One region of the Arthrobacter sp. JDC6 genome, then DNA from elsewhere that is predicted to be linked to it. Evidence: riboswitches for the same ligand, from Rfam matches in the RefSeq annotation. Region 1 holds a riboswitch; each other region holds the start of a gene.
The links. A riboswitch is a leader RNA that binds a small molecule or an ion and turns the genes downstream of it on or off. The one in region 1 is predicted to bind S-adenosylmethionine.

Region 1 (3,727 bases):
TGAGGTCGACCACCTGCCCGAAGTCCTCCCTGGCCTTGGGCCCGTACACCATGCCCACCACCAGTCCGGAGAACAGGACGAACAGTTCCGCACCCGACACGAAGCCCACGGCCTCCTGGGTGAGCAGCTGGAACAGCGATGCCATGCCCAGGTGGTTCACCACCACAAAGACGATGGCCATCCCGCGCAGCAGATCGATGCGCGAGTCCCTGGCGGAGGGATCCTGGTAGCCCCAGGCCGTGGCTGCGTTGATCCGGCGGGGTATCTGCCACAGGGCCACCAGGAGGATGGCCATGGCGGCGGCAACAGTCCAGGCGGCAGCCCCGGAGAGCGTGTTGGCCCGGACGTAGGTGCTCCCGGATGCCACGTCGGTGACCGGCCCGGTGACCATTGGCGATGCCTTCAGCCTGTCCAGGGCCGCTTTGGCGATGCCCGGCTGTCCCGTGAGCAGCCAGCTGATGCTTGCCACGCCGGTATCCCTGGTGCTGGTGCGCTCGTCCCAGACAACGGCGGCAGTCCGGGCAAAAGCGGGGGAAGTGGCAGTTCCCACCACCTGGTCCCACCAGCCTGCCTTGATGTCCGTTTCCTGCGCGCCGCCGGACGCGGGGCTGTAGAAAGCAGAGGTCTGGAGGAGGAACGGCTTGTTGCGCCCCTCGGAATAGGTGCCGTAGAAGTTTTCGCCGCCGGAGGATGTCAGCATGTCCTGGAGCTCGCCGGCCCTCGGCTCGGAGTTGACGGCGGGGCCGCCGGCCGTGTCGTCGTGATAGGCGGCCAGCCCCACCCAGTCCACTGCGTCGTCACCCGGGTAGTACGGGGCGTAGGCGCTGTCGCTTGAGTTCCAGGCCCCGTCGCCGTTCGTGTCCAGGAGGGAAAAGCCTTCGGTTCCGGGCCGCGGGGCATCCCGGTTGCGGTCAAAGGGGTAGTCCTTGCCCAGGTAAGGCGCCCACACCAAGGTGGCCCGGCCGCCGTCGTACTTCTTGAACGCTGCCGCCACAGCCCTGAAGGCCTGCCGGTACGCGGCGGGCTGCTGGCCCCAGGCCACCCAGCTTGCATTCATGTCCGGGGCGAACCGGATCAGCAGCTGCCCCTTGAACCCGGACGTAAGGTCGCGCACCTGCGCTGCGAATGCTTCCGCTTCCGCGGTGCCGAGCTGGTCCAGGGGCACTGACGGCTTCACCGTGAGCAGGGCGTGGGCGCCTAGGGACGCGGCCTGCTGAAGGAAGCCGTCAAGGTCGTTCCGTTCCGAATCGCGGTAGGGGATGGTGATGTCGTGGCCGAAGACGGCCGGACTGGCACCAAGCCGGCCGCTGAAGCCTGCGGCGGTGTCCTCGCCCCACTCGAGCACCGCGCCCAGCCAGGGCTTTCCCTTCTCCGGCGCAGCGTCCGCCCCATGCGCCGGCGCAGCCGCCAGCAGGGCAAGGAGGCTGACGATGGCCGCGGCCAGGAACGCACCGATGGACGGCCGCCGGGTCCCGCGGATGGCGGCCTGGTGGCGCGATGTGTTTGCCCGCATGCTGACAGGACCCCCGGTGCTCATTGCTGTGACGACGGGGCGGCGCCCCGGTAAGAACTTTATCGGCCCCGCGGCCCCGGGCGGCACGTGGCGGGCCGCCCACCTGCGGCGATGTCCGCCGTCGCGCTTTCCTTCAACCCCGCGCCTCCCTTCAGCGCTGCTCAATTACGGAACATGACGACGGCGGCGGTGCGGCTTGGCGCGGCAGATGTTACGTTTTTGGGGAGTAATGAGTACCGGTGTGAAGCCCTGACTGGCCGGTCGGCAACCCTCCCTTTCGCGGCGGGGTGCCTCAGGTGAATACTCGGCATATCGACCGATTCGAGCTGCAAGCGTGAAAGAAGGAGATCCGTCGTGTCTGACGCACCTGCCCCTGACGAAAAATTGTCCTACCGCCTGATCACCGGACCGGATGACCGTTCATTCTGCGAGCGGATCTCCACGGCCCTGGCCGACGGCTATGTGCTGCACGGCAGCCCGGCAGCCACCTTCAACGGCACCAGCGTGATCGTGGCGCAGGCAGTGGTCCTTCCGGCGGCAATCGCCTCGGCCGATGCCGCGGTTGCCACCGCAGTGGATGAACTGGACGCCGAATTTGAAGGCGAGTTCGACGGCGAGGGCCACGCATGAGCTACGCGGGAGACCTCACGCCCCAGGAAGCATGGGAGAAGCTGGAACAGGGCGCCATCCTGGTGGACGTCCGTACCGAGGGCGAATGGGCCCACATCGGCATTCCGGACACCAAGGCCACGGACAACGACCCCCTCTTCATCCAGTGGACCTTCCCCGGCGGCATCCCCAACCCCGACTTCATCAACGACCTCAGCCAGCAGGCGCCCGAGGACCGTTCAACCGAACTGGTGTTCCTGTGCCGCTCCGGCCAGCGGTCCATCGCGGCAGCCATAGCGGCCACCCGGGCCGGCTTCACCTCCTACAACGTGCTGGAGGGCTTTGAAGGCGAGCCGGACCGCTATGGCGAACGCACCGTCAACGGCTGGAAAAACCGCGGCCTTCCCACCAACCTCGGAAAGAACTAAGTGACCTTCAACCAAGACGCCCCCGGCTGGAACCCCGACACCCAGGCTGTCCGTGGCGGGCTGGACCGCACCAACTTCCAGGAAACGTCCGAGGCCATTTTCCTGAACTCCGGCTTCGTCTACGAATCCGCGGCAGCAGCTGAACGCGCCTTCACCGGCGAGGACGAACGCTTTGTCTACTCCCGCTACGGCAACCCGTCCGTGGCCACCTTCCAGGAGCGGCTCCGGCTGCTGGAAGGCACCGAAGCCTGCTTCGCGACGGCGTCGGGAATGTCCGCGGTGTTCACCGCGCTTGGTGCCCTGCTGGCTGCCGGCGACCGGGTGGTGGCCGCCCGGTCGCTGTTCGGTTCGTGCTTCGTGATTTTGAACGAGATCCTTCCCCGGTGGGGCGTGGAGACCGTCTTCGTGGACGGGCCGGACCTGGACCAGTGGCGCGAGGCCCTCTCCAAGCCCACCACCGCCGTCTTCTTCGAATCCCCGTCCAACCCGATGCAGGAGATCGTGGACATCGCCGCGGTCAGCGAACTTGCGCATGCCGCCGGCGCCAAGGTGGTGGCGGACAACGTCTTCGCCACTCCCCTGCTGCAGCGCTGCGGTGACCTGGGCGCCGACGTCATCGTCTACTCCGGCACCAAGCACATCGACGGCCAGGGCAGGGTCATGGGCGGCGCCATCCTGGGCACCAAGGAGTTCATCGACGGTCCCGTAAAACAGCTCATGCGCCACACCGGGCCCGCGCTCTCCGCGTTCAACGCCTGGGTCCTGACCAAGGGCCTGGAGACCATGAGCCTGCGCGTGAACCATTCCTCCGCCACGGCGCTCCGGCTCGCAGAGTGGCTGGAAGAACAGCCCGCCGTGAGCTGGGTGAAGTACCCGTTGCTCAAGTCCCACCCGCAGTACGACCTGGCGGCACGGCAGATGAGCGCCGGCGGTACGGTCCTCACGCTTGAGCTGGCTCCCTCCGGCGGGCGCTCCGGCAAGGAAGCGGCCTTCGCACTGCTGGACGGGCTGCGCATCATCGACATCTCCAACAACCTTGGTGATTCGAAGTCCCTGATCACGCACCCCGCCACCACCACGCACCGCGCCATGGGGCCGGAAGGGCGCGCCGCCATTGGGCTCAGTGACGGCGTGGTGCGGCTCTCGGTAGGGCTCGAGGACCCGGAGGACCTCCTCC
Region 2 (3,727 bases), 980 kb from region 1:
AGGTGTCCGCACCGCGGGCCTGGAGCCCATCGATTTCCTGGAAGAGGGCTTCGAGGTTCACCACGCAGCCGTTGCCGATGATGGGAACAGCGTTGGGGCTGAGAATGCCTGCCGGCAGCAGCTTGAGTTCGTACTTTTCACCGCCTACGACGACGGTGTGCCCGGCATTGTTGCCGCCATTGGGCTTGACGACGTAGTCAACACGGCCGCCCAAAAGGTCGGTGGCCTTGCCTTTTCCTTCGTCGCCCCACTGGGCTCCTACGATCACAATTGCTGGCATGGGATCCTCCCCCATTCGTTCGGGCTGCCCGGGTCCAGCCATCTGGTGGCGGGCCCATGCAGCGCCGTTCATGAGAATGCCCCGAACATACCGGCCTTCGCACAGCCGCAGCACGGCACGGCGAAGCAAGAGTTCCGGGGCTCTTACCACCCAAGTTTAGCCGATGGGGCACTTTGTCCACTGTTGTGGCCCGCCGCGGCCCTTTCGCAAATATGGGCCGCGGCGGGCGCCGGGCCTCCTACTCGTCCTCGGCCTCCCCCGCGGGCCGGGACGTCTGCTCGGCGAGCGTGTCCCAGAAGGAGGTGTCGGCGTCGGCAATGGATCCATCCGCGATGGCCGCGGCGGTGGACGCCAGCGTGGTGACCGTCTGCTTGATCAGGTAGCCATTGCTCCGCTGCCCCAGCGCGTAACCATCCAGGTAGTGGTCGGACATGCCGCGCATCTCGAAAAGCAGGGTGGCAATGCCGTATTCCACGGAGATGCCGTTGCGGCTGATGGTCTCGGCGCTGCCGCCCTGGTACCTGCCCAGGTGGCCCCAGCCGGTGGAGTCAACGTTGTTGAAGACAACGGCGCCGAGCCGCTTTGATTTCTCGACGACGGAGGGGTCGGCGTTCGGGGTGGTGGGGTACAGGATGGAGCCGGAAACCAGCTTGCCGTCGCGCTCGGCGCGGGTGCCCTGGTGGTGCAGGTCGATCATGTAGTCAATGCGGTACTTGCGCATCACGTTGTTGTGCAGCGCCTGGGTCTCCGGCTGGACCTTGGCCACATGGTCCCGGTTCAGGTCCACGCCCTCCGCGTTGTAGCGGGTGAGGTGGCGGTCCCCTTTGGCAAGGTAGTCGTCCAGGGAGAAGTTGACATCCCCCATGGCACCGTCCGCGTTGAGCATGGGCACGATGAGGATGTTCACGCCGTCCAGGATGCCTGCCGACTTGCCCGTGCCCAGGTGCTTGACGAACTCGAGGGCACCCTCGGTGGTGAGCTGTTCATTGCCGTGCTGCTGGGTCAAATACAGGATGGTGGGCTTGGCCGGGTCCGATATGTACTTGACCAGGTGGATGTCGCGGTCTTTGACGGTCTGGCCGATGACCTCCAGCTCCATGGCGGGCTGGCGCGCATCCTGGTCCTTCAGGAACGAGACCATCTGGTCGTAGGTGGCCAGCTTCGACGTGGTGATCTGGCCGTTGCCGTCGTAGGAAGGCCCTTCGCCTACGGCGCCGGCCAGGGGCGCCGGACCTGCTGCGACGACAGCGAGCGACAGGGCGCCTGCGGCGGCGAGGGCCCTGAGGGATTTCGTCACAGTTACCTCTTTCGAGTGCTCGGGTGGCATCCGCCGCTCCGTCGCAGCGGAGGCATGTGACACTCAGCCAACCAAGCTTAACGAAACCTGTCAATATGCTGGACAAACACTGTAAGTACGTTCCGGTCCTGCCGCCGGCGGCCGGCCGGACATGCCCACGACATAAAGCGGTGCGGATTTGCCCGGCTCCACGCGCGTCGATTTATCTGAGAGTGGACCATCCGGAGCGGCCGAGAGACCTGGCTCGATGACGCCGCAGCAACCACGGCCCAGCAGACTCCTGCCGGCCGAAGGTGCTACTGCCAGGACCGATGGAAAGGAAGATTCCAGCATGTCCCAGAACACCGACCGTATCCGCGTGACCCACGCCGGTTCATTGCCCCGCACCCCTGAACTCATTGCGGCCAACGCCGCCAAGGAAGCCGACGGCATCACGCCGGAATTCCTGGAACTCCTCGAAGCCTCCGTAGTGGACGTGGTGCAGCGCCAGAAGGACCTTGGCATCGACATCCCCAACGACGGCGAGTACGGGCACACCATGTCCAGCTCGGTGGATTACGGGGCGTGGTGGAATTACTCCTTCGCCCGGCTCGGGGGCCTTGAGCCAACCACCGTGGACCGCTGGGCCGAGTCCGGCGTCCGCCGCTCGTCCCCCGGCAACGTTGTCCTGACCTCGTTCCCGGACCGGCGCGACCGGCAGGCCTTCAACGAGGCCTACAGCGATCCCGCATCCGGCATCCTCACCCACCGCAGGAGCGTTGCCCAGCCCAAGATCGCCGGACCGCTGACCTACACGGGCCAGGACCTGGTGGCCTCGGACATCCGGAACCTGAAGACCGGGCTCGCCGCCGCAGGCCTCACGGATGGCTTCGTGGCTTCCCTCTCCCCCGGCTCATGCGCGCGGGTAGCCAACGAGTACTACAAGAGCGACGAGGAACTCGTCTACGCCTGCGCTGATGCCATGCGGGAGGAATACAAGGCCATCATCGAGGCCGGCCTTACGGTGCAGCTCGATGATCCGTCCCTGGCCGAAAGCTGGGACCAGATCAATCCCGAGCCGTCCCTGGACGATTACCTGAAGTTCATCCAGCTGCGCGTCGAAGCGACCAACTGGGCGCTGCGCGGGCTGCCGCAGGAGCAGATCCGGCTGCACGTGTGCTGGGGATCCTGGCACGGCCCACACACCACGGACATCCCGTTCGCCGACATCATCGGCTCTGTGCTTCAGGTCAACGCCGGCGCCTATTCCTTTGAAGCGGCAAACGTCCGCCACGAACACGAATGGCGGGTGTGGGAGGACACAAAGCTCCCCGAGGGCAAGGTGATCATCCCGGGCGTTGTTTCGCATGCCACCAATGTGGTGGAGCACCCGGACCTGGTGGCGGACCGGGTCGTCCGCTTTGCGGACCTCGTGGGCCGCGGGAACGTCATTGCCTCCACCGACTGTGGCCTGGGCGGCAGGGTGCACCCGCAGATCGCCTTCGCCAAGCTGGAGGCACTGGGTGAGGGTGCCCGCCGCGCCTCGAAGCGCCTCTTCTAGCCGCTCCCGCACCGACGCGCCGGCTGTGCCTTCCATCACCGGAAGGGGCGGCCGGCGTTTCGCTTGCCTGGGCTTGCTAAACTGGAGTAGGCCGACCAGGAGTTGGTCCACCCCAATCAACCGCCACTGATGTGCCGTGCCGCCGTGCGCCCATGTCCGTGGCGGCAGCAACGCCAATCCCCGCAGGAGATCCAGCACTTCATGACAGCCCTGGCACCCGAAACATTCCACGAACAGCTCATGAGCCGCCGCTACGAACCCAGCGTTGCCGCCGTCAACGAACTGTGTGATTCCCTGCAGGAGGCCAAGCCCGGAACCGTGGTGCCCTACGTGGACCCCATGCACGACGTGGAGGAATGCCGCATCATCAGCCTGTTCTCCAACATCGGCGAGGTGGATCCGTCCGGGTTCATCACCCCCGGCGACCAGGACGCTGTTACCCGCATGCTGGGGATCCAGTGGAAGCTTGGCCTGCGCCCCGAGTTCGTCATGCCGTGGAACGTCCACCCCTGGCACGTCCCGGGCGAAGCCAACGGCAAGTTCACTCCGGACCAGATCCAGTCAGGCCTGAAGCCCCTGCTGAAGTTCCTGGCCCTGGTCCCCCGCGCCT
Region 3 (3,727 bases), 1.3 Mb from region 1:
GCGCCTCCCGGCAGCTGGATCATCGATACCCCCGGCATCCGTTCCTTTGGCCTGGCGCACGTGGACCCTGACCGCATCCTGCGCTCCTTCCCGGACCTCTCCCCCGGCATCGAGAACTGCGAACGGGGCTGCAAGCACACCGCAACCGCAGTGAACTGCGGCCTCGACGACTGGGTGGCAGGCGGACACGCAGGTCCCACCGGCGCGGCCCGGCTGGCCTCGCTGCGGCGCCTGCTTGGTACGGACCCGCGGATGGAAGCACAGGAAACCAAGGAGCTCGGCAGCGTCAACTGACGCGTTCTCCCGGCAGAACCGTCCACAGACGGTAGTTTGGAACCATGATCCAACCCGCTTCGAGCTACAACGATGACCTGCGCCTGGCCCATGTCCTGGCCGACTCCGTGGATGACCAGACCATGAGCCGCTTCAAGGCCCTGGACCTCCACGTTGAGACCAAGCCGGACCTGACGCCGGTCACCGACGCGGACAAGGCCGCCGAGGAAGCCATCCGGGGCCAGCTCTCCCGTTCACGCCCCCGCGACGCCGTCCTGGGCGAGGAATTCGGCAGCACCGGCCACGGTTCCCGGCGCTGGATCATCGACCCCATTGACGGAACCAAGAACTTTGTCCGCGGCGTTCCCGTATGGGCCACGCTGATCGCCCTCGTGGATGAGGGCGAACCGGTGGTAGGCGTCGTCAGCGCCCCGGCCCTGGGCAAGCGCTGGTGGGCGGCGAAAGGCATGGGCGCGTACATGGGCAGGTCCCTTGCCGCCGCCACCCGCCTTCGCGTGTCCAACGTGTCGAAGCTTTCCGACGCCTCCCTCTCCTACTCCAGCCTGGGCGGGTGGAAGGAACGCGGAAACCTTGACGAGTTCCTCGGCCTTACCGAGGACGTTTGGCGGACCCGGGCCTACGGGGATTTCTGGTCGTATTGCATGGTGGCCGAGGGCTCTGTGGACATCGCCTGCGAACCCGAGCTGAACCTCTATGACATGGCTGCCCTGGTGCCGATCGTGGTGGAGGCCGGCGGCCGGTTCACATCCCTGGAAGGCGAGGACGGCCCGTTCGGCGGGAACGCCCTGGCCACAAACTCAATCCTGCACTCGGAGGTCCTGCACCGATTGAACCCGTACCTGGACGATCTGCTGTAACTCACGCGCTTTCCACGTTTGAACGAATAATGCGACGCCGGACACCTCCCAAGGCAGGTGCCCGGCGTCGTTTATTCGGCGGCGCGTAACAAAGCCCTTAACAATTGCCGCGGCTTCAGTCCTGGCCGCCCCATGTCCTACGCTTTTATGCAGGTCACGAGTGCCAGCGCAAAACCCCGGTTTGCTGGCCGGCAACCCTCCATTCGCGGTGGGGTGCCCCGGGTGACGACCAGGCCGGTCCGGAGCGGATCCGGCAAGCGCGGATTCCACTATGCCGGAGTCCTGTACCAAGTGAGGTCTCTGTGACAACTGCCACCGTCTCCCCCCAGCCCGTCATTGCCGAAGCTGCCGTCCCCCATGCACGCCACGCCGCAGCCGGCCGGCCGCTCGCTGCCGTCACCGGCGCCGAAATCCAGGCGCCCCTGATTTCGGGCGGCCACGTGCGGTACGCCAACCTCGATTACGGCGCCTCCGCCCCGGCACTGTCCGTAGTGTCCGCTTACCTGAATGAGATCCTCCCCTACTACGCCAGCGTCCACCGCGGGGCAGGGTACGCATCCCAGATCAGCACCTCCGTGTACGAGAACGCGCGCAGCATCGTCAGGGATTTCGTGGGCGGCCGCCCGGATGATTCGGTCATCTTCACCCGCAACACGACGGATTCGCTGAATCTGCTGGCCGGCTGCCTTCCCGTGACCGATGGCCGCCACGACGGCGAAGTGCTGTACCTGGACATCGAACACCACGCCAATCTCCTGCCGTGGCAGGGCGTCCCGCACCGCAGCATCGTCGCCGCCGACACCATCACCGGCACCCTTGAGGCCGTACGTGCCGAGCTTGGACAGGGCGGTGTCAGCCTGGTCGCGGTCACCGGGGCCTCCAACGTGACCGGCGAAATCCTCCCCATCCGGGCGCTGGCCGCGCTGGCCCACGAACATGGCGCACGGATCGTGGTGGATGCGGCCCAGCTCGCGCCGCACCGCCGCATAGACATCAGCGCGGATGACGTCGACTACCTCGCCTTCTCAGGCCACAAGCTGTATGCGCCCTTCGGCGCCGGCGTCCTGGTGGGGCGCCCGGACTGGCTGGACGCCGGCGTCCCGCACCTCGCCGGCGGCGGCGCCGTCAAGGAAGCCAGGCTCGACGGCGTCAGCTGGGCCACCGGCCCGGCCCGCCATGAGGGGGGCTCGCCGAACGTCCTGGGGGCCGCCACGCTGGCCCGCGCCACCCAGGTCATTGCCGGCCTGGACCAGGAACGCTGGCACGCCCACGAGTCCGCCATCCGCTCCTTTTTGGTGGAGGGACTCCAGCGGATCGACGGCGTCACGGTTCACCAGATCTTCAAGGACACCAACCCCGAAACGGACACCATCGGGGTGGTCAACTTCTCCGTCGAGGGTTACGACGCAGGACTGGTGGCGGCGTACCTTTCGGCAGAGCATGGCGTGGGCCTGCGTGACGGGCGCTTCTGCGCCCATCCCCTGCTGAAGCGCCTGGGCCTGCCGTCCGGTTCCCTCCGCGCCAGCTTCGGCGTCGGTTCGCGCCTGGAAGATGCCGAGCGCCTGCTGGCCGGCATCCAGGCGCTCCGGAGCAACGGGCTGGGCTGGGACTACGTGGTGGACGCAGGCCGCTGGGTCCCTGCCAACGACACCCGCACCTACCCGCACTGGGCGCCCAACACCCCTGGAACAGCCGGCGCAGCGCCCTGCATCGACGACTGACGCCGGAGACAGGCCATTCCTGTTTCAGCCGGCTGACCGCGCGTCAGGGGAATGCGGTAAATTCGAAAGGTACCGCAGGACGTCAGCTGAAGGAGGCCACGCGTGGTTCGGGGTGGCCCCAAGCTTGATCACGGGCGGCGCAGGGAACTGGGCCGGAGCTTCCAGGACGGCGGCAGGCACTACCAGCGCGTCCGGCCCGGCTACCCTGAGGAGTCAGCCCGGTGGCTGGTGCCCGCCGACGCCCATGAAGCCCTCGACGTGGGTGCCGGTACCGGAAAGTTCACCGCGCTGCTGCTGGACATGGGGCTGGACGTCACGGCCGTGGACCCCTCGGCGGACATGCTCGCCCAGCTCACGGAACACTACCCGGCTGCCACGGCGATGCCGGGGACTGCCGAGGCGACAGGCCTGCCCGACGCCAGCTTCGACGTCGTCACCGTAGCCCAGGCGTGGCACTGGTGCGACGCCCTGGCGGCAAGCACCGAACTGGCCCGCGTGCTGCGCCCGCACGGAACCCTCGGCCTGGTGTGGAACCAGCTGGACACCTCAGTACCCTGGGTGCACCGGCTCTCCCGGATCATGCACGCAGGCGACGTCTACCGGCCGGGGCACAAGCCCGTCATCGGCCCGGAGTTCCAGGGGCTCGAAGGGCATGTCACCCACTGGCAGGACACAGTGGACACCACGGACCTGATGGAACTCACTAAATCCCGCAGCTACTACCTCCGGGCCGGCGAGTCAACGCGGGCCAAGGTCCTGGCCAACCTGGACTGGTACCTGCACGAACACCTTGCCTACACCCCTGACCAGGAAATCGACCTTCCCTACCTCACCCTGGCTTGGCGGGCCGTCAAG
Region 4 (3,727 bases), 1.9 Mb from region 1:
CATGATGGCAGGCTGCCCGGCGTACATGAAGGCGTGGAACACCAGGCCGATCATGATGGCCGCCAGGATGATGGCATCGTTCTTGGTGTCCATCATGGGGAAGGCGAAGAAGCCCCAGGTGGCCCCCATGATGGCGCCGGCCATGTAGACGGGCCTGCGGCCAAACCGGTCCGACAGCTTGCCCACCATGGGCACGACGGCGAAGTGCAGGGCGTGGGCAAGGAGCAGCAGGAGGAGGATGCGGGTGGTGTCGGCCTGGACCACGGTTTTCAGGTAGGTGATGGAGAACGTGACCACGAGGTAGTACAGGATGTTTTCCGCCAGGCGCAGGCCCATGGCGGTGAAGACGCCGCGGGGGTAGCGCCGGAATACCTCAGCGACGCCGTAGCCCTTGTGGCCGGCTTCGACCTCTTTGCGGGCTTCGAGGAAGATCGGTGCGTCATTGACCTTGGTGCGGATGTAGTAACCGATCAGGACGATCACCGCGGACAGCCAGAACGCTACGCGCCAGCCCCACCCCAGGAAGGCGTCCTGGGTCAACGTGGAGGACAGGGTGAACAAGACGGCGGTGGCAAGCAGGTTTCCCAGCGGCACTGCCGACTGTGGCCAGCTGGCCCAGAAACCGCGGGATTTGCTGGGGCTGTGTTCGGCCACGAGGAGGACGGCGCCGCCCCACTCGCCGCCAACGGCAAAGCCCTGGGCGAACCGGAGGACCACCAGCAGTGCGGGAGCCCAGTAGCCGATCTGCTGGAACGTGGGCAGGCAGCCCATGAGGAAGGTGGAGACGCCTACCAGGATGATGCTCAGCTGCAGCAGCTTCTTGCGTCCGAACTTGTCGCCGAAGTGGCCAAAGACGATGCCGCCGATGGGGCGCGCCACGAAACCGACGGCATAAGTGAGGAAGGCGGCGATGATGCCATCCAGTTCTGTGCCGGCGTTGGGGAAGAAGGCCTTTCCGAACACCAGGGTGGCAGCCGAGGCGTAGAGGAAGAACTCGTACCACTCAACAACGGTTCCGGCCATGGAGGCCGTAACCACTTTCTTAAGGCCTGAAGCCTTGACGTCGGTTTCCTCTGTGCGCCTTGCGGCGGAGCTTTCCGTACTCATGCGAACTCCTTCGGCGTCGTCGTCGACACCACGGGGACCAATCAATGGCGGCCGGGTGTGATGCACACCACGAACGCACCGGATTCGATTGAGTATGGTCTGCCTGCGGTGCAACCTCAACGCCGATTAGTGCAGAAGGCATCTGCAGGAATGCACATGCGGGGCGCTAGGCCAGGAAGCTGCTCCGGAGCTGGCTGCCCAGCTGCCCGATCTCTGTCAGGAACCCGTCGTGCCCGATCGGCGCCTGGATGACGTGCACGTCCACGTCCCCCGGCAGGGCCTGGGCCAGCTCACGGGACTGCGACGGGAAATACAGCCGGTCCGAATCCACGGCGGCCACGAAGAACCTGGCGGTGGACCTGGCCAGGGTTTCGGCCAGGGTTCCGCGGCCCCGGCAGATGTCATGGCTCATCAGCGCCTCGGTGAGGGCGATATAGCTGTTGGCGTCGAAGCGCTTCACGAGCTTGCTGCCCTGGTGGTCCAGGTAGCTTTCCACCTGGTAGCGGCCGCGGGCGGCCAGAGCCTCACCCTTCAGGGGCGACTCCGGCGCCTGGGGTTCCCGGCCGAAGCGGCCTTCCAGTTCAGCCGCGGACCGGTAGGTGATGTGGGCAATGCGCCGGGCAAGTGCCAGCCCGGCTTCCGGGCAGGGGCCGCCATAGTAGTCGCCGCCGTTGAAATGTGGGTCCTGCCGGATGGCCAGGGTCTGGGCCTGCGCGAAGGCGATCTGTTCCGCCGTGCTCGCGGCACCCACGGAGATGACGGCGCAGCGCTGCACCCTCTCCGGGTAGGTCACTGCCCATTCAAGGGCGCGGGCGCCGCCCATGGATCCGCCCAGGACAGCGAACCAGCTGCTGATGCCCAGCTGGTCAGCCAGCCGGGCCTCTGCCACCGTGCTGTCCCGCAGGGTGACCAGGGGGAAGCGGGAGCCCCAGGGGGCTCCGTCCGGGGCGGCCGAGGACGGGCCCGTGGACCCGTAGCAGCCGCCCACGATGTTGACGGACACCACGAAGAACTTGTCCGTGTCCACGGGAGCGCCGGGACCGGCCAATTGTTCCCACCAGCCTTCTTCGTCCGTGTCACCGCGGGTCACGTGGGTGCTGCCGGTCAGGGCGTGCTCGATCAGGATGGCGTTGCTGGCGTCGGCGTTGAGCGTGCCCCAGGTTTCGTAGGCCAGCGTGACGTCCGGGAGGTATCCCCCGGCTTCAAGTTCCAGCCCTCCGATGGAGGCGTAGCGGACAATTCCGTGTTCGGGGATGGTGGTTCGGGCGACGGTAACCGTCATGGCAAGACCTCTTCTACGCGCTTGCCTGCCGTCGTCTGACCGGCAGGCCAGGTCCTCACCCGGGGCACCCCACCGCGGATGGAGGGTTGCCGGCCAGCAAGCCGGGGCTGTCACTGGCACTCATGACCTGGTTCGAGTGTACGAAACACCCCCCGCTCCAGGCCAAGAGTGTGACTGGTTGTGACTTCCCCGCTTGCCGGCCCTCCCGGCGTCAGCCCTGGCGCGCTTTTAGCTCTGGGCGCCTTTGGCAGCGCGGAAACCCGCTTCCAGGTCGGCCAGGATGTCATCGATGTGCTCCAGGCCAACAGAGAGCCGGACCAGTCCCGGATTCACCCCGGCCACCGCTTGCTGCTCCGGCGAGAGCTGGCTGTGGGTGGTCGACGCCGGGTGGATGACCAGGGAGCGGACGTCGCCGATGTTGGCCACGTGGGAGTGCAGCTCCAGGGCGTCGACGAAGCGCTTGCCCGCCTCCGCTCCGCCGGCAAGGTTGAAGGCCACGACGGCGCCCGTTCCCTTGGGCCCGTACTTGCGGCCACGCTCGTACCAGGGGCTGGAGGGCAGCCCGGCGTAGGCGACGGATTCGACGTCGTCCCTTCCTTCCAGCCAGCGCGCCACTTCCGTGGCGTTGGCAATGTGGCGTTCCACCCGCAGGCTCAGCGTCTCCAGGCCCTGGGAGATCAGGAAGGCGTTGAAGGGGGAAACCGCCGAGCCAAGGTCGCGCAGCAGCTGGACGCGGGCCTTGAGGATGTAGGAGAGGTTGGCCCCCAGTGTACCGTCGGCGCCTAGGTCGCGGGCGTAGACCAGGCCGTTGTAGGTGGGGTCCGGGGTGTTGAAGCCGGGGAACCGTTCAGGGTCATTGCCGAAGTCGAATTTGCCGGAGTCCACGATCACGCCGGCAATTGCGGAGCCGTGGCCGCCCAGGTATTTGGTGGCGGAGTGGATCACGATGTCCGCACCCCACTCCAGTGGGCGGATCAGGTAGGGCGTGGACAGGGTGTTGTCCACGATCAGTGGCACGCCTGCCTGGTGGGCCACCTCCGAGATGCCTTCGATGTCCAGGACGTCCTGGCGGGGATTGGACACCACTTCACCGAAAAAGAGCTTGGTGTTCGGCTGGACGGCGTCGCGCCACTGGTCCAGGTTGTCGGGATCCTGGACGAAGGTGACCGAGATGCCGAACTTCTTCAGGGTGTGGGCGAACAGGTTGTACGTTCCGCCGTAAAGACTGGGGCTCGCCACAATATGGTCCCCCGCCTCCGCAATGTTCAGCACCGCGAACGTCTCGGCGGCCTGGCCAGAGCTCAGCAGCAAAGCGGCCAGGCCTCCCTCAAGGCTGGC

Region 2: linked by a shared signal. The riboswitch ahead of ACV095_RS17895 (cobalamin-independent methionine synthase II family protein) and the one ahead of ACV095_RS01520 (DUF1737 domain-containing protein) in region 1 are both predicted to bind S-adenosylmethionine.
Region 3: linked by a shared signal. The riboswitch ahead of ACV095_RS07450 (aminotransferase class V-fold PLP-dependent enzyme) and the one ahead of ACV095_RS01520 (DUF1737 domain-containing protein) in region 1 are both predicted to bind S-adenosylmethionine.
Region 4: linked by a shared signal. The riboswitch ahead of metX (homoserine O-acetyltransferase MetX) and the one ahead of ACV095_RS01520 (DUF1737 domain-containing protein) in region 1 are both predicted to bind S-adenosylmethionine.

Annotation. Positions count from the first base shown of each region.
Region 1 is NZ_CM151278.1:334,747-338,473, reverse strand. It holds gene opgC (OpgC domain-containing protein) at 1-1,513, opposite strand, end outside; SAM riboswitch class IV at 1,739-1,854, shown strand; gene ACV095_RS01520 (DUF1737 domain-containing protein) at 1,868-2,143, shown strand; gene ACV095_RS01515 (rhodanese-like domain-containing protein) at 2,140-2,550, shown strand; gene ACV095_RS01510 (O-succinylhomoserine sulfhydrylase) at 2,551-3,727, shown strand, end outside.
Region 2 is NZ_CM151278.1:3,877,679-3,881,405, forward strand. It holds gene ACV095_RS17885 (adenylosuccinate synthase) at 1-280, opposite strand, end outside; gene ACV095_RS17890 (M14 family zinc carboxypeptidase) at 519-1,607, opposite strand; SAM riboswitch class I at 1,792-1,895, shown strand; gene ACV095_RS17895 (cobalamin-independent methionine synthase II family protein) at 1,909-3,117, shown strand; gene ACV095_RS17900 (uracil-DNA glycosylase family protein) at 3,319-3,727, shown strand, end outside.
Region 3 is NZ_CM151278.1:1,593,158-1,596,884, reverse strand. It holds gene rsgA (ribosome small subunit-dependent GTPase A) at 1-294, shown strand, start outside; gene hisN (histidinol-phosphatase) at 339-1,151, shown strand; SAM riboswitch class IV at 1,304-1,417, shown strand; gene ACV095_RS07450 (aminotransferase class V-fold PLP-dependent enzyme) at 1,454-2,872, shown strand; gene ACV095_RS07445 (class I SAM-dependent methyltransferase) at 2,975-3,727, shown strand, end outside.
Region 4 is NZ_CM151278.1:2,985,806-2,989,532, forward strand. It holds gene ACV095_RS13940 (MFS transporter) at 1-1,107, opposite strand, end outside; gene metX (homoserine O-acetyltransferase MetX) at 1,274-2,389, opposite strand; SAM riboswitch class IV at 2,402-2,517, opposite strand; gene ACV095_RS13950 (bifunctional o-acetylhomoserine/o-acetylserine sulfhydrylase) at 2,618-3,727, opposite strand, start outside.